DNA from 4 places in the Bradyrhizobium sp. HKCCYLR20261 genome. Region 3 is predicted to be linked to each of the others. Evidence: predicted binding sites of a transcription regulator. Region 3 holds the regulator's gene; each other region holds the start of a gene.

Region 1 (4,209 bases), on a different contig from region 3:
GAGCCGGCCCGGCCCGCTGCCGAGATTGCCGCCCCCCAACATCCCGCCGCGTCAGCCGGTCCCCACGACGGTGATCACGGGCAACAAGCCTCTCGGCAACACGGCTCCCAACAAGATGCTCGAGCCGCGGCCTCCTGGCCAGTCCAAGATCGTCGACAAGACCGGACCGGCCGCGAATCCGCCTGGCGCGACAAGGATTCAGCGTGATCCCCTCAAACGGTTTCCGCCGGGACGTCCGTTCGAAAGCCGAGAGGCCCGGCGTCCGGTGCCCGGCAATTCCGGTCCGTTCAAGACCATGAATTCCCAGCGCCCGACGTTCGCGCGAAGTCCGTCAACGATGCGCGGCGCTGGATCACCCCATTTTGTCCAGTCCGGCCCGCGTCCTGCGGGTGGAGGATTTGCACGCGGCGGTCTCGGTTTTCGCTGACGCCGCGCGCTTCAGGCAATCAGCTTCGCATACAGTTCGGCATCGACATTACCGCCGGAGAGAACGATCACCACCGTCTTGCCGGCGACGTCCAGACGACCGGCGAGCACGGCCGCCAGCCCGACCGACCCGCCGGGCTCGACGACGAGCTTCAGCTCCCTGAAGGCAAAACCGACCGCCCGGCCTACCTCCTCGTCCGAGGCTTCAACGGCCGCCGACAGCAGCCGGCTGTTGATGGCGAAGGTGATCTCGCCGGGGATGGCGGCCATCAGGGCATCGCAGATCGTACGGCCCTTCGCGTCATGGGCTTCGCGGTGCCCGGCCCGAAGCGAGCGCGCATGGTCGTCGAAGCCCTTGGGCTCGGCGACGACCATCTGCGTGCTCGGAAAACGGGCCTTCACCGCGGTCGAGACCCCGGCCAGCAATCCACCTCCCGAAGCCGGCACGATCACGAGATCCGGCGACAAGCCGAGCGCCGACAGATCCTCCGCGATCTCGCGGCCGACCGTCCCCTGCCCGGCGATCACGAAGGGATCGTCGTAAGGCGGCACCACCGTCGAACCGCGCTTCGCGGCGATCTCACGCGCGATGGCCTCGCGATCTTCGCGGTCGCGATCATAGAGCACGACATCGGCGCCGAAAGCCTTGGTGCGCTCGCGCTTGGCGGCCGGCGCATCCGAGGGCATGACGATCGTGGCATCCATGCCGAACAGCTGCGCGGCATGGGCGACGCCCTGCGCATGATTGCCCGAGGAGAACGCGACGACGCCCTTGGCGCGATCGGTCTCGGGAATCGAGGCAAGCTTGTTGTAGGCGCCGCGGAACTTGAACGAGCCGGTCCGCTGCAGCACCTCCGGCTTCACGAACACGTTGGCCTTCAGCCGATCGCTGAGGACCGGGGCCGGCAGCAGCGGCGTGCGCACGGCAACATTTGCGAGCGTGGCCGCCGCCGCATCGATATCGGCAACGGTGACGGGCAGGATCGGGGCATGGGCTGTCATGCCCTATTTTACCGCGCCCCATCACCGCGAGGCAAGCCGGGCGCGGCCTTCAGGCGGCGCGGGCCGTGAGCTGCGGAACCGGGGCCGGCTGCCGCTGCGGATCGGTCCAGGTCAGGATCTCGAAACGGCCATCCTCATGCTCCACGAGTGCCGTGCAGCTCTCCACCCAGTCGCCGCAGTTCATGTAGCGGATGCCATCCTGGTCGCGGATCACGGCGCAATGGATGTGGCCGCAGATCACGCCATCGGCGCCATGCCGCCGGGCTTCCGCCGCGAGCGCCGTCTCGAATGCGCCGATGTAGTTCACCGCATTCTTGACCTTCTGCTTGGCCCATTGCGACAGCGACCAATACGGCACGCCGAACATGCGGCGGAAGAAGTTCACCAGGCGATTCATCTGGATCGCGAAGTCATAGGCCTTGTCGCCGAGATGGGCGAGCCAGCGGGCGTTCTGCACGACGAGGTCGAAGATGTCGCCGTGAATGACGAGGTATCGTTTGCCGTCCGTTCCGGTGTGCACGATGTTCTCGACGACGTCGATGCCGCCGAAATGCGTGCCGTAATAGCCGCGCAGGAACTCGTCGTGATTGCCGGGGACGTAGACGACCTTGGCGCCTTTGCGCGCCTTGCGCAGCATCTTCTGGACGAGATCGTTGTGCGATTGGGGCCAGTGCCAGCTCGATTTGAGCGCCCAGCCGTCGATGATGTCGCCGACCAGATAGATCGTATCGGCATCGTGGTGACGCAGGAAATCGACGAGAAGATTGGCCTGCGAGCCGCGGGCCCCGAGATGAACGTCGGAGATGAAGAGCGTACGAAAGCGCCGCGTCGGGCTTTCTTCACCAGCAGTCTCAAGTCCCATGCGCGCCCACCTAACAGTCCCTGATGACACCGCAATGACAAGGTCAGTTCGGCAGAACCCATCCTGCCGCTTCCGACACCATGCGCGACGACTCGCGCTGTCCCCCGCCACTGCCCCGCGATACCAGCGCGGTGCGACAATCAGGCGACAGGAGCGGCGCTCAACGGGACATCGCGCGGCCATGCCGCACAAAGATTGTGCGACGGCGTTGGCCTTTCCTGGGGCCTCCAGAGGAGCGCTGCGCGTTCATACTTTCAGGAATACTTTACGACCCCTGGTTCATGTTGACCGAAATTGCCCGCAAAACCCGTTCCTCCCATGGCCAAGGACCGATGACGACGGAGTTCATTCCGGATCTCGCCAGATGGCCGGCATCGGAAACCGAGCGCGGACAGTCCGACACCGCGCGCGCAGCGGTCGAGACTGTCCTGATCGCGGCCGTCGCATCGATCCTTTCGCTGCTTCACACCGGGTTTGCGTTCGGCGTCGACAACAACGTCTTTCACCTGCCGATCCTCGCGCGCCTGTACGACGAACCCCAGTTTCGCGATGACGCCTTCATCCAGTCGCTCCGCCATTTCGCCTCCGGCGTCTGGATGCTGCCGCTCGGATCCGCCGATGTCGGCAGGCAGGAGTTGATCTTTCTTTCACTGACGTTCCTGTCACGCCTGGTCAATTTCCTGGGCTTCCTGTGCTGCGCGTCGCTGCTGGGCATCCATACTCTGCGGGACAGGATCGTCTTCAGCCTCGTGATCTCCATGACCGCGTTCCTGGTCGGAAGCAGCTTTGCCGGGATGGGCGGGCTGTTTCTGAACACTTTCACGCATTCGGAAATCGCCAACGGCACCACCCTGCTCGCGATCTACTTTGCGGCGAAGCGCCGCTATGTCGGCACGATGACGCTGGTCGGGCTGACGTTCTTCATCAACGCCTTCATGGCCGTGTGGCTGGTGCTGCCGATCGGATGCATGGCGGTGAGCCAACTCGTCCGCGGGCAGATCAGCTTGAAGGTCCTGTGCCGGGACGTGCTGCTCGGCCTCGTGCCCTGCCTGCTGCTGACGCTCCCCGTCCTTGCCAACATCCTCGGCAACCCGGAATTCGGCCGGCCGATCGCGTTCGATTATGCGCACTACCTGCGCCAGTATTTCGGCGAGCACGTCCTGATCGACACCATCGCTCCATCCCAGCTGGTCGCCCTCGGTGGAATCATCCTGCTGGGCCTCGCCTCGCTCTACCGTCTCGGCGCCACGTCGCAGCCGCTGCGGGCGGCCTTCGCCGGCCTTCTGCTACTCTATGCGCTCGGCGCGGCGCTGCCGTTGTTGTCGACCTCGCCGACGCTGCTCAACCTCCATCTGCTGCGATCGAGCGGCATCATCCATCTCGTCGCCGGCCTCGCGACCGCTGCGCTGGCGACACGCTGGTTGCGCGATGACCGGCGCCCCCTATTTCTGCTCGGCGCGGTCGTCGTGCTGGTCCTGACCTCACGCACCAATGCCTTCGTCCTCAGCGTTCCCCTCATTCTGCTCGGACCCGCCGTTGTCGAACGCTGGTCGCCGAGTGCAGGTCCCGTTCGTCTCGCCGGCTACGCGGCCATTGCCGTCGCGGCACTGGTCGTGTTTCCGATGGCGACGCGGGTCAACTACGCGGTCGACCGGCAGCTTGCCGAGAGCCTCGCCGAATGGCGTGCTCTCAGCGATTGGGCGCGCGGCGCGACACCGCCTTCGGCGATCTTCCTGACTCCGGCCCGGGCCACGCCGAAGCCTGGTGAGGATCCCGATCAGGAGCGCCGCGACGCGGCGCTGACGCGGGCCAGCATCTTCGAAACGGAAGCCCATCGCCGCGTCTGGGTCGACTACAAGCGCGGCGCGGGGGCGATGTGGAGTCCGTCTTATTACCCCATCTGGCTCACCCGCTACACC
Region 2 (4,209 bases), on a different contig from region 3:
TACAGCGCGTCGATGATATCGGGATCGACCAGCGAGTTCATCTTCATCCAGATCACGGCCGGCTTGCCCTGGCGGGCAAAGCTGGTCTCGCCATGGATGTGCTCGATCATGCGCTTGCGAAGCGTGAGCGGCGACACCGCCATCTTCTCGATGTCGATCGGCTCGGCGTAGCCGGTGATGTAGTTGAACACCCGCGTCACGTCGCGGCCGATCACTGGGTCAGAGGTGAAGTAGGACAGGTCGGTGTAGATGCGCGCCGTGACCGGATGATAGTTGCCGGTGCCGGTGTGCACATAGGTGGTCAGGCTGCCGCCTTCGCGGCGCACGACCATCGACAGTTTCGCATGGGTCTTCAGTTGCAGGAAACCATAGACGACCTGCACGCCGGCGCGTTCGAGGTCGCGCGCCCAGCGGATGTTGGCTTCCTCGTCGAAGCGTGCCTTGAGCTCGACCAGCGCGGTGACCGATTTGCCGGCCTCCGCCGCTTCCACCAGCGTGCGCACGATCGGCGAATTGTTCGACGTGCGGTACAGCGTCTGCTTGATGGCGACGACATCGGGATCGCGCGCCGCCTGCTGCAGGAATTGTACGACGACGTCGAACGACTCGTAGGGGTGGTGGACGATCAGGTCCTTCTGCCGGATCGCAGCAAAAATGTCGCCGCCATGGTCGCGCACCCGCTCGGGATGGCGCGGCACATAGGGCGCGAATTCCAGGTCGGGCCGGTCGACGCGCGTCAGCTGCGACAGCTCGTTCATCGCCAGCACGCCGTCGACCACGAACACCTCGTCGTCGGTGGTCGCCAGCGCATCCTGCACGAAGTGGCGCAGCTCCTCCGGCATGTTGGCCTCGATCTCGAGCCGGATCACCGAGCCGCGGCGGCGGCGCTTGAGCGCGGTCTCGAACAGCCGCACCAGATCCTCGGCCTCTTCCTCGATCTCGATCTCGCTGTCGCGGATGATGCGGAAGGCGCCCTGGCCCTTGACCGTGTAGCCGGGAAACAGGCGGCCGATGAACAGGCTGGTCGCCTGTTCCAGGGTGATCAGGCGGATGACGCCGTCCTTGGCGCCGGGGAAGCGGATGAAGCGGTCGATCTTGCCGGGCATGCGGATCAGCGCGTTCATCGGCCGGCCGTCGGCGGTGCGCGTGAGCTGCAGCGCCACGGTGAAGCCGAGGCTCGGGATGAACGGGAACGGATGCGCCGGGTCGATCGCGAGCGGCGTCAGCAGCGGGAAGATGTTTGCAAGGAAGTGGTCCTCGATCCAGGCCCGCTCGCTCTTGGTGACATCCTGGCCGTCGACCAGCACGATGCCGAGCTCGGCGAGAAACTTGCGCAGGTCGCGCCAGATCGCCTGCTGGTCGATCGCGAGCTGCGACACGGTCTCGTTGATCAGCTTCAGCTGCTCGATCGGCGTCAGCCCGTCCGGGCTGCGCTCGGCAATGCCCTCGCGCACCTGGGCGCGGATGCCGGCGACGCGGACCATGAAGAATTCATCAAGGTTGTTGGCTGAAATCGACAGGAACCGCACCCGCTCCAGCGCCGGGTGGCGCGGATTGACCGATTCCTCGAGCACGCGACGATTGAAATGCAGCCAGGACAGTTCCCGGTTGATGAAGCGCTCGGGGCTCGAGGCGATCTCGAGCCCGGCAGCCGTAACCGGCTCTTGTGCTGCAATCTCAGTCACTTGCTCAATATCCATGAGAACTCGATCCATATTCGGTCACGGCGCCAAATCAGGGCGCGAGTGCCAACCAGTAGCGCAAGCCGTATGACAGAGGGATGACGTCGCCGGCACCATTGAGGTTCCGGCGAAGGCTGCCGTCAAGATGGCCGGCGGTCACACGCTGCGGAGCAGCTCGGCCGCCAGGGCACGGGTGACGGGCCGTCCGAGCCGCAGCGACTCGTTGTCGAGCATCGCGATGGTCTCGCGCGCAGCCGCATAGGATCGCTCGATGCGGCTCGCCAGGTAGCTCACGACCGTCTCGTCGATCGAAAGCTGCCGGTCGGCCGCGAGCTTGACGATCAGGGCTCGGAACAGCTGGTCGTCGGGCGGCAGCAGGGTGACCACCGGGACGGCGCGCAGCCGCGACCTCAGGTCGGCCAGCGCAATCGGCAGGCTCGCCGGTGCCTCGCGGGCGGTGATCAGCACGAAGGCTTCGTCCTGGCGCGCCAGGTTCAGCAGATGAAACAGGGCCCGTTCATCGAGATCGGCGGCCGTGAGGTCCTCCAGCACCAGCGCGCCGGTGGCGAGCGCCCCGGGGACGGCGCCGGCCTCCAGCGCATGCGCCGACAGCGAGCGGGCGCCGGCCTGCTCGGCCCAGATCGCGGCGAGATGGCTCTTACCGGAGCCGTCGGGGCCGACCAGGAACATCGTCCGGGCCGGCCATTCCGGCCATGCGTCGACCAGAGCGAGCCCGGCCGCGTTGCCGGGACCTTCGAAGAAGTTGTCCCGCGTCAGGCTCTCCTCGTGCGGCAGGGCAAGGGCCAGCTGGCGAGGGGGAATGTGGCTGGCCAAGATCGACGTGCTCCGTAACGTGGCGTGCCCGAGGTCCGCGACAGCTCTTGAGAGGATCAGCGGACTTCAATGGTGCTCATGTGGCGCACCCAGTCGACCAGATACAGCCCGACCGACACGAGCGTAAAGACCGTGACCAGCACCATCAGCACCGCGTCGTAAGGCTTGGGCTCGAAGCCGAAGCTGAGTGAGGCGAGCACGAGCGCGGCAAATCCGACCTGGGCTGCCGTGTTCAGCTTGGAGACCATCAACGGCTTCATCGCGACCGGCCGGTCGAACAGCCAGGAGACGATCACCGCGGCCACGATCATGATGTCGCGCGAGACCACCAGGATGACGATCCAGCGCGGGATGGCGCCCCAGATGCCCAGCGTGACGAAGATCGAAACCAGCAGGGCCTTGTCCGCCAGCGGGTCGAGCAGGGCGCCGAGCTCGGAGCGGAGATTGAATCGCCGCGCCAGGAAGCCGTCGACGGCATCGCTCACGCCGGCCACCACGAACACCAGAAACGCGACCTCCATCTCTCCGGCCGCGATGGCCCAGACCACGATCGGCACCAGCAGGATTCGGCCCAGCGTAATCAGATTGGGGATAGAGTGGGGAATGGTCACGCAGCTGGTCCCGACGACAACTCGATCAAAACTTAACCCACTTCCGTGCGAAGCGAACCGGTCGGTTCCTAGATAGGGTGGGGACGAGCCCCCTGCGAGCCATTGCGCGCAGCCGGATTCCGACGTAACCAGCGGTCAGATTAGGGGTTTTTACCATGACCGAGCGCAAGAACGGGCTCACTTATGCAGATTCGGGCGTCGATATCGATGCCGGAAACCGTCTGGTCGATCTGATCAAGCCCATGGTGCGCGCCACCGCCCGCGCCGGCGCGGATGCCGAGATCGGCGGCTTCGGCGGCCTGTTCGATTTGAAGGCCGCCGGCTTCAAGGATCCGATCCTGGTGGCCGCGACCGACGGCGTCGGCACCAAGGTCAAGATCGCAATCGAGACCGGGCTGCATGGCGGCATCGGGATCGATCTCGTTGCCATGTCGGTCAACGATCTCGTGGTGCAGGGCGCCGAGCCGCTGTTCTTCCTCGACTACTTCGCCTGCGGCAAGCTCGACCCGGAGGCGACGGCTTCGATCGTCGCCGGTATTGCCGAAGGCTGCCGCGAATCCGGCTGCGCGCTGATCGGCGGCGAGACGGCCGAAATGCCGGGCCTTTACAAGGACGGCGACTACGATCTCGGCGGCTTTGCCGTCGGCGCAGCCGAGCGCGGCACCCTGCTGCCGTCGCCGGACATCGCGGCCGGCGACCTGGTGCTCGGCCTGGCCTCCTCGGGCGTGCATTCCAACGGCTACTCGCTGGTGCGCAAGATCGTCGCCCAATCGGGCCTCGGCTTCGATGCGCCGGCGCCGTTCGCGCCGGTGCTGACGCTGGGTGCGGCACTGCTGACGCCGACGCGGCTCTACGTGAAATCCTGCCTGCGCGCGATCCGCGAGACCGGCGCGGTCAAGGGGCTGGCACATATCACCGGCGGCGGCTTCACCGACAACATCCCGCGCGTGCTGCCGAAGCATCTCGGCGTCTCGATCGACCTGACGCATCTGCCGGTGCTGCCGGTGTTCAAATGGCTGGCCGGGCAGGGCGGCATCGCCGAGCGCGAACTGCTGCGCACCTTCAATTGCGGGATCGGCATG
Region 3 (4,209 bases):
CCGGCCAGCTGATGCTGGACAACACCAACATCCTCGATCCCAAGCTCGATCTCAATCTGCTGCGCGCGCGGGTCGGCATGGTGTTCCAGAAGCCGACGCCGTTCCCGATGACGATCTACGAGAACATCGCCTTCGGCATCCGTCTCTACGAGAAGATCTCGAAGTCCGAGATGGACGACCGCGTCGAGAAGGCGCTGCGCGGCGGCGCGCTGTGGAACGAGGTCAAGGACAAGCTCAACGCCTCCGGCCTGTCGCTGTCCGGCGGCCAGCAGCAGCGCTTGTGCATCGCGCGCACGGTCGCCGTCCGGCCCGAGGTGATCCTGTTCGACGAGCCGTGCTCGGCGCTCGACCCGATCTCGACCGCCAAGGTCGAGGAGCTGATCCAGGAGCTCGCGGAGAACTATACGATCGCGATCGTCACCCATAACATGCAGCAGGCGGCCCGCGTCTCCGACAAGACCGCCTTCATGTATCTCGGCGAGCTGATCGAGTTCGACGAGACCAGCAAGATCTTCACCTCGCCGAGCGATCGGCGGACCCAGGACTACATCACCGGCCGGTTCGGCTGACGCCGACAGCATTCTTCAGGAGATCAACATGGCCAGTGAACATACCGCCAAGGCGTTCGACAGCGATCTGCAGGACCTGACCCGGCTGGTGTCGGAGATGGGCGGCCTCGCCGAGCGGCTGATCGTCGATTCCGTCGACGCGCTGGTGCGGCGCGACGTGGCGCTCGGCCAGAAGGTGGTCGCCGCCGACGCCGAGGTCGACAAGCTGCAGCGCATCATCGAGGAGCGCGCGGTGCTGACGATCGCCCGCCGCCAGCCGATGGCGGTGGATTTGCGCGAGATCGTCGGCGCGATGCGCGTCGCCACCGATCTGGAGCGCATCGGCGACCTCGCCAAGAACATCGGCAAGCGCGTCGCCGCGCTGGAGAGCGACTTCCATCCGCTGAAGCTGATCCGCGGCCTCGAGCACATGACTGATCTGGTGCAGTCGCAGGTCAAGACGGTGCTGGACGCCTATGCGGCGCATGACCTGCCGGCGGCGATGACGGTCTGGAAGGGCGACGAGGAGGTGGACGCGATCTGCACCTCGCTGTTCCGCGAGCTCCTGACCTACATGATGGAAGACCCGCGCAACATCTCGTTCTGCATCCATTTGATGTTCTGCGCCAAGAACATCGAGCGGATGGGGGACCACGCCACCAACATCGCCGAGACGGTGTTCTATATGATCGAGGGCCAGCAGATCATGGACAAGCGCCCGAAGGGCGACATGACCAGCTTCGCGACCACGATCCCCGGTAACTGAGAAAGACGATTTCGACATGGGTGCGCGAATTCTGGTGGTTGAGGACGAGGAGGCGCTGACGACGCTGCTGCGCTACAACCTCGAGGCCGAAGGCTACGAGGTCGAGACCGTGGCGCGCGGCGACGAGGCCGACACGCGGCTCAAGGAGCGCGTGCCCGATCTGGTCGTGCTCGACTGGATGCTGCCGGGCCTGTCCGGCATCGAGCTGTGCCGGCGGCTGCGGGCGCGGTCCGAGACCAAGCAGCTGCCGATCATCATGCTCACCGCGCGCGGCGAGGAGAGCGAGCGTGTGCGGGGGCTTGCGACCGGCGCCGACGACTACATCGTCAAGCCGTTCTCGGTGCCGGAGCTGCTGGCGCGCGTGAAGGGCCTGCTGCGGCGGGCGAGCCCGGAGCGGCTGGCGACAGTGCTTTCCTATGGCGACATCGAGCTCGACCGTGAGAAGCGCCGCGTGGCGCGCTCGGGCCGGCCGATCGATCTCGGCCCGACCGAATACCGCCTGCTCGAATTCTTCCTCGAGCATCCCGGCCGCGTGTTCAGCCGCGAGCAGTTGCTCGACAGCGTCTGGGGCCGCGACATCTATATCGATGAGCGCACGGTGGACGTGCACATCGGCCGCCTGCGCAAGCTGCTCAATCCCGGCCGCGAGCAGGATCCGATCCGCACTGTGCGTGGCGCCGGCTATGCGCTGGACGATCGCTTCGCCAAGTCGGAGCAGGCCTAACGGGCGAGCAGGCCTGATCGCGCGGTCATGCCGTTGCCGTCTTGATCCTGTGTGATCGAGTTCCCATCATCATGGTCGGACCTCGGCAGACGCAATGATCAGGACGCTCGCTATCTTGTTGGCCTTGTTGCTTGTGGCTGCCGGCAATGCCGCGGCCGCCGAGCTCGAGGACGCCGTCGCTGCGGCTTCGAACGGGCTGCCGGCGGCGGCGTTACGCCGGCTCCAGCCGCTCGCCGCCAAGGGCGATGCGCGCGCGCAGTTCAATGTCGGATTCATGCAGGCCTTCGGCCTGGGCGCCCCGCGCAACCAGGCGGAGGCGCTGGTCTGGTACCGCAAGGCCGCCGATCAAGGGCTCGCCGTCGCCCAGCATTATCTCGGCATCGCCTATTTCAACGGTGAAGGCGCCGCCCGCGATCACGGCGAAGCCGCCCGCTGGTTCAATCGCGCCGCCGCGCAGGGCTTTGCCCAGTCGCAATACATGCTCGGCCTGATGATGCTCGACGGCGAGGTCATGACCCGGGACGTCATCCAGGGTTATGCCTGGCTCGTGATGGCCGGTCGCAGCGGCGTCAGGTCGGCCGGCCGTGAGATTCAGAGAGTGAAGCTCAGCGAAGCGCAGCGGCGCCAGGCCGAGGCCACCATTGCCGCGTGGCGGCCGAAGCCGGAATCGGTCGATGCCGGGATTGCCAATCCGCGCGCGGAGCAGTTGCTCGGTCTCGACCGGCACTTCGGCGACGTCGTCGATCCCACCTCCTGGCCGGCCTCCTCGATCGGTGTCGTGACCGTGGCGCAATACAGCACGGGAGGTTCGTGCACCGGCACGCTGGTGGCGCCGCGCGTGGTGCTCACGGCGGCGCATTGTGTCTTCAACGGCGTCGGGCAGGTCAGCCCCGGCAACGTCCATTTCCTCGCTGGCATGAACAGAGGCACTCCCGCGGCCTCGTCGGTCGCCGACAAGCTGATCGTGGCGCCTGAGTTCATTCCGACCCAGCACGACAAATGGTCGCTGGACCGCTCGCCAGCCGACTGGGCGTTGATCATCCTGAAGGATGCGCTGCCCTCGAAGCCCGTGGCGGTGAAGTCCGTGGGCCGGGATGAGCTCGCGGCTGCGACCAAGGCCGGCGCCATCTCCGAGATCGGCTATGGCCAGGAGCGGCGCTATTCGCCGACCGGCCAGCGCAATTGTAGCGCAAGCATGACCAGGGACGCCCGTCTCCTGACCGTGCATTGCCTTGCCAATTTCGGCTATTCGGGCTCGCCGATCCTGGCCGAGATCGGCGGCGAGCCGGTGGTGGTCGGGATCTTCTCGGCGTTCCACGAGGAGACCCGGCTGATGTTTGCCGCGCCCGCCAGCCAGTTCGAGGCGGCCGTGCGGCGCGAGATCGCCGCGCAGAGCGCATCCGCGCGGTGAGGGGAGGGACAGGAAGAGGAAGAGAGTTGGACACCGGCTGGTCAATGTTTGTGCGTGACCGGATAGCGGATTGCCAAAGCAATGCCGGGGACCTCAGCCGCACGGGCGACGAGGGTTGATTTACAAGTGATTTGGGCGCGGCAGCGCGAGCCTTGCCTTTTGGCGCAGGTCTTGCTCTCTTGTCCGAGTATGACGATTTTGCCAATTGATCATCCTCGCTCCGCGCGTTTCGTTCCGGCTTGGCTGCGGCCGGTCGGGCGTCGCAATGCGATGCTGCTGGCCGGCCTTGTGCTCGCCAATGCGCTCGCCTGGGCCTGGGCGTTCGCGCTCTACGCCGACCGTCCGGCCATCGTCGGCACCGCGCTGCTGGCCTGGCTGCTCGGCCTCCGCCACGCCGTCGATGCCGATCATATTGCGGCGATCGACAATGTGGTCCGCAAGCTGGTGCAGGACGGCGATGCGCCGCGCGCCGCGGGTCTTTACTTCGCGCTCGGCCATTCGAGCGTCGTCGTGATCGCCACGATCGTCGTGAGCCTGGTCGCCGGCGCGGATCTGTTGCGGGAGGACAGTGCGATCCGCGCGATCGGCGGCGCCATCGGCACCTCGGTCTCGGCAGGCTTCCTGCTGCTGATCGCGTTGGCGAACCTCGTCCTGTTCGTGAACCTCTGGCGCCGCTCGCCCCGGTCCGAGACGGACAGCGCGAGCCCCGGCAACGGCCTCCTGATTCGTCTGCTGCGGCCCGTGCTGCGGGTCGTTTCGC
Region 4 (4,209 bases), on a different contig from region 3:
ACCGACGCCAGTTCGGGTGTCACGAGAATGCGGTCAACTGCGCGCGATACCCGCGCTTGCAGATCGGCCCAGCTCTCCCCATCCGATGCCGCCACCATCGGGTCAGCATAGAAGGCCTCGAGCAATGCAGCCTCTTCCGGTGCGCTCATAATGTCGCTGCGCTTGCGTCCATCCCATTGCCCGAAATCGAGCTCGCTCCAATCCGGATCGACGTGCAGCGCGCAGCCGGTCCGTCGGGCATAATCCTCAGCCGCAGCACGCGCGCGCACCAACGGCGAGCTCACGACGCGGCTCCATTCCCCGCTTTGGGTCTGCCGCCGGAATTGATCCCAGCCCGCCTCGCTCAGCGGCGGATCGGTGCGGCCATCAAGATGGCCGTCTCGCCCCGTGGTCCCGTGCCGCAGCAGATCGATCCGCATCAGGCGTCGCGACCGGACACGGCGGCCTCCGCGAACGTGGCCATGCCGTTGTGGAGCGCGCAGGCGAGCCGGATGATCGGCAGCGCCGTGGCAGCACCCGAGGCTTCGCCGAGCCTGAGATCGAGGTCGATCAGCGGGCGGGCGCCGAGCGCGTCGAGGACGACCGCGTGGCCGCGCTCCGCGGAGCGATGCGAGAACAGCAGCCAGGGCCGGCACGACGGATTGAGTCTGACCGCTACGAGCGCCGCGACCGAGACGATGAAGCCGTCAACCAGCACCGGCCAGCGCCGCTGCGCGGCCGCGATCATCGCGCCGGCCATCGCGATGATTTCGAGGCCCCCGACGGCGGCCAGGACATCGGCCACGGCCGCATTCGGCATCAAGCCATGCCGCGCCAGGGCTGCGGAAATCACCGCGGCTTTCCTGGCTCGCCCGTCAGCATCGAGCCCCGTGCCGCTGCCGACGATGTCGTGCGGCGCGCAGGACAGCAGCGCTGCTGCAATCGCTGCGGCCGATGTCGTATTGCCGATGCCCATCTCGCCGAAGATCACGAGATCGGGCGCGTGGTCGGCCTGCCGAGCGACCGCGCGTCGCCCGGCCTCGCAGGCGAAGGCGACCTCCTCCGGCGTCAGCGCCTGCTCCGCGCTGAAGTCACGAGTGCCGCGCCGTGGCTTGTCGACGGAAACCCCACGCACCGCGTCGACGGCGAGCGTTCCGACATCGACCACCTCCAGCGGACAGCCCAAACTGCGCGCCAGCACCGAGATCGCCGCGCCCCCGCCGGCGAAGTTGTGCAGCATCTGCACCGTCACTTCCGGCGGATAGGCCGAGACCCCCTGGGCGGCGATGCCATGGTCCCCGGCAAAAAGCACCACCGGAACCCGCTCCGCCGCCGGCCGCTCGGAGGCCTGCAGCGCCGCCAGCTCGACCGCGACCTCCTCCAGCCGCCCGAGCGCGCCGAGCGGCTTGGTCAGTTGCGCCTGGCGCGCCAGGGCTGCCTCGCGATGCGAGTGGGAGGGCGCTGGGCATTCGGCGCTGATCCAGTCGGGGAGCAAGATGGGTCCTTTCAGCGTTCCTGGTCGCGGACGATTGCCACCGGCGCACCGCCAAGACAAGCGCATCGGCAGCTTCTGCGGAACCGGCAGCCGGACGACCGCCTCCCTCCGGGCGGCTTTGCGCTGTCATCCAACTGTCATCGAACCATCCGACAGGTGGCTGCCGCACCCAGCCGAAAGACGCTCATGGATTACTTCCGCCGCTTCACCTTCCTGTTCGCCGCACCTGTGTTCGAGACCGACGACCTCGCCGGCGTCCGCTTCAACCAGATCATCGAGGAGATCCAGCGCTCGGGCTTCGAGGTCGTCCGGGCCAGGAAGCTCGAAGATGCCGAGATCGCGGTGCAGACGGATGCGGCGATCGGCTGCATGGTGGTCGACTGGGGCAAGAAGGGGCTGGAGGGCAAGACGGCGTCGCTGATCAACCTGATGCGGCGCCGCGGCCTGGACTTCCCGATCATCCTGTTGATTCGGCGCAAGCGCTTCGAGGATCTGCCGGTCGAGGTGCTCGACTTCATCGACGGCTACGTCTTCCTCTCCGAGGAAACGCCGGCGTTCATCGCCAAGAATCTGATCAGCCGGCTCAAGCAATATGCCGAGACCCTGAAGACGCCGTTCTTCGGCACGCTGGTCGACTATGCCGAGGAAGGCAACCAGCTCTGGACCTGCCCGGGGCATAATGGCGGCGTGTTCTACAGCCGCAGCCCGATCGGCCGGATCTTCGTCGAGCATCTCGGCGAAGCGGTGTTCCGTGACGACCTCGACAATTCCGTGCTCGACCTCGGCGACCTGCTCACCCATGAGGGACCGGCGCTTCGCGCGCAGAAGGAGGCCGCGCAGATCTTCGGCGCCGAGAAGACCTATTTCGTCCTCAACGGCACCTCGACCTCCAACAAGGTCGTGCTGGGCGCACTGGTCACCGACGGCGATCTCGTGCTGTTCGACCGCAACAACCATAAGGCCGCCCACCACGGCGCGCTGCTGATCGCGGGAGGCGTGCCGGTCTACGTCCCGACCGTCCGCAACGCCTGGGGCCTGATCGGGCCGATGCGCTGGGACCTGCTCGACGAGGAGCAGTTGCGGCAGCAGATCCGCAACAATCCGCTCGTCAAGGACCCCGACGCCTGGCGCAAGGAGCGGCCGTTCCGGGTCGCCGTGGTCGAGCAGTGCACCTATGACGGCACCATCCACAGCGCCGAGATGATCCTCAAGCGCATCGGGCACCTCTGCGAGTACATCATGTTCGACGAGGCCTGGGCCGGCTTCATGAAGTTCCATCCGCTCTATGCCGGCCGCTTCGCGATGGGCCTGTCCGAGCTGGGCCCCGATGCGCCCGGCATCATCGCCACGCAGTCGACCCACAAGCAGCTCGCGAGCTTCTCGCAGGCCTCGCAGATCCACATCAAGGACCGCCACATCAAGGGCCAGCGCCGCCGCGTCGAGCACCGCCGCTTCAACGAAAGCTTCATGCAGCACGCCTCGACCTCGCCGTTCTATCCGCTGTTCGCCTCGCTCGACGTCGGCGCGCAGATGATGAAGGGCCGCTCCGGCGAGGTGCTGTGGGACGACACGATCCGGCTCGGCATCGAATTGCGCAAGAAGATCAGGGCGATGCGGCGGGAATTCGAGGAGAAGGAGAAGGATCCGGCGCGGCGCTGGTTCTTCGAGCCGTTCGTCCCCGACCGTGTCTCGATCCCCGATGCCGCGAGCCCCGGCGGCCGCCACGACGTCGCCTGGGAGGCGATCTCGACCGACCAGCTCGCGACCGACGCCGCGCTCTGGCAGCTCGCGCCCGGCGAGGCCTGGCACGGCTTCCCGAATCTCGCGCCCGGTTTCGCGATGACCGATCCGAACAAGCTCACCCTGCTCACCCCCGGCTTCGACCGCGCCACCGGCGGCTATGCCGAGCACGGCATCCCCGCACCCGTCGTCGCGCAATATCTGCGCGAGAACCGGATCGTCGCCGAGAAGAACGACCTCAACTCGCTGCTCTTCCTGCTGACGCCGGGGGTCGAGGCGAGCAAGGCCGGCACGCTCATCAGCGGTCTCGTCGCCTTCAAGCGGCTGCACGATGACAACGTGCTGCTCGAGGATGCCATCCCCGAGTTCACCCGCAAGCGCTACCAGCGCTACGGCAAGACCCGGCTGCGCGACCTCTGCGGCGACATGCACCGCTTCTACCGCGAGGCGGAGGTGAGCGCGCTGCAGGCCAGGCAGTTCCAGCCGCAGCATCTGCCGGAGATCGCGCTGTCGCCGCGCGAGGCGGCCCGCGCCCTGATGCGCAACGAGGTCGACTACCTGCCGATCGACGAGATCGCCGGCCGCATCGCCACGACGCCGTTCGTGGTCTATCCGCCGGGCATCGCGACCATCGTCCCGGGCGAGCGGCTGTCGGAGCGCGCCAGGCCGATGATCGATTACCTCAAGATGTTCGAGCGCGCCTTCAACACCTTCCCCGGTTTCGACGTCGAGATTCAGGGATTGTACAAGGAGATCGACGAATCTGGCCGGATCCGGCTCTACACCTATGTCTGCGCAGAGTAATTCGCCCATGGACGACACCGCCCCCGTTCTCGACACCGAGCCTCCGGTGCTGGTGCGTCCGTCGCGCGATGAGGACGTCGAGGCGATGCTGTCGATCTACCGGCGGCACGTCCGCCGGGGTGTCGAGGACAGTGCGGCCGGCACCGGCGCGCCCGAACCCGATGATCTCAAGCAGCGGCGCAAGAATTTGC

Evidence for each region. Region 3 encodes PhoB, which activates phosphate uptake and scavenging genes when phosphate is short. Its sites were predicted from a motif close to TGTCATNNANCTGTCAT; they were not measured.
Region 1: the regulator PhoB is predicted to act here: its motif matches at 2,314-2,330, upstream of ACQR1L_RS19695 (UDP-2,3-diacylglucosamine diphosphatase).
Region 2: the regulator PhoB is predicted to act here: its motif matches at 1,770-1,786, upstream of ACQR1L_RS28555 (RNA degradosome polyphosphate kinase).
Region 4: the regulator PhoB is predicted to act here: its motif matches at 1,599-1,615, upstream of ACQR1L_RS32215 (Orn/Lys/Arg decarboxylase N-terminal domain-containing protein).

Annotation. Positions count from the first base shown of each region.
Region 1 is NZ_JBNPUZ010000007.1:352,480-356,688, reverse strand. Features, by position in the region: gene ACQR1L_RS19705 (caspase family protein) at 1-427, shown strand, start outside; gene ACQR1L_RS19700 (threonine ammonia-lyase) at 439-1,428, opposite strand; gene ACQR1L_RS19695 (UDP-2,3-diacylglucosamine diphosphatase) at 1,478-2,290, opposite strand; gene ACQR1L_RS19690 (hypothetical protein) at 2,623-4,209, shown strand, end outside.
Region 2 is NZ_JBNPUZ010000017.1:54,021-58,229, forward strand. Features, by position in the region: gene ACQR1L_RS28555 (RNA degradosome polyphosphate kinase) at 1-1,700, opposite strand, end outside; gene ACQR1L_RS28560 (chromosomal replication initiator DnaA) at 1,839-2,516, opposite strand; gene ACQR1L_RS28565 (CDP-alcohol phosphatidyltransferase family protein) at 2,573-3,127, opposite strand; gene purM (phosphoribosylformylglycinamidine cyclo-ligase) at 3,283-4,209, shown strand, end outside.
Region 3 is NZ_JBNPUZ010000001.1:114,756-118,964, reverse strand. Features, by position in the region: gene pstB (phosphate ABC transporter ATP-binding protein PstB) at 1-569, shown strand, start outside; gene phoU (phosphate signaling complex protein PhoU) at 598-1,314, shown strand; gene phoB (phosphate regulon transcriptional regulator PhoB) at 1,331-2,038, shown strand; gene ACQR1L_RS00540 (trypsin-like serine protease) at 2,133-3,449, shown strand; gene ACQR1L_RS00535 (HoxN/HupN/NixA family nickel/cobalt transporter) at 3,720-4,209, shown strand, end outside.
Region 4 is NZ_JBNPUZ010000023.1:60,010-64,218, reverse strand. Features, by position in the region: gene ACQR1L_RS32225 (histidine phosphatase family protein) at 1-419, opposite strand, end outside; gene cobT (nicotinate-nucleotide--dimethylbenzimidazole phosphoribosyltransferase) at 419-1,474, opposite strand; gene ACQR1L_RS32215 (Orn/Lys/Arg decarboxylase N-terminal domain-containing protein) at 1,661-4,018, shown strand; gene ACQR1L_RS32210 (GNAT family N-acetyltransferase) at 4,026-4,209, shown strand, end outside.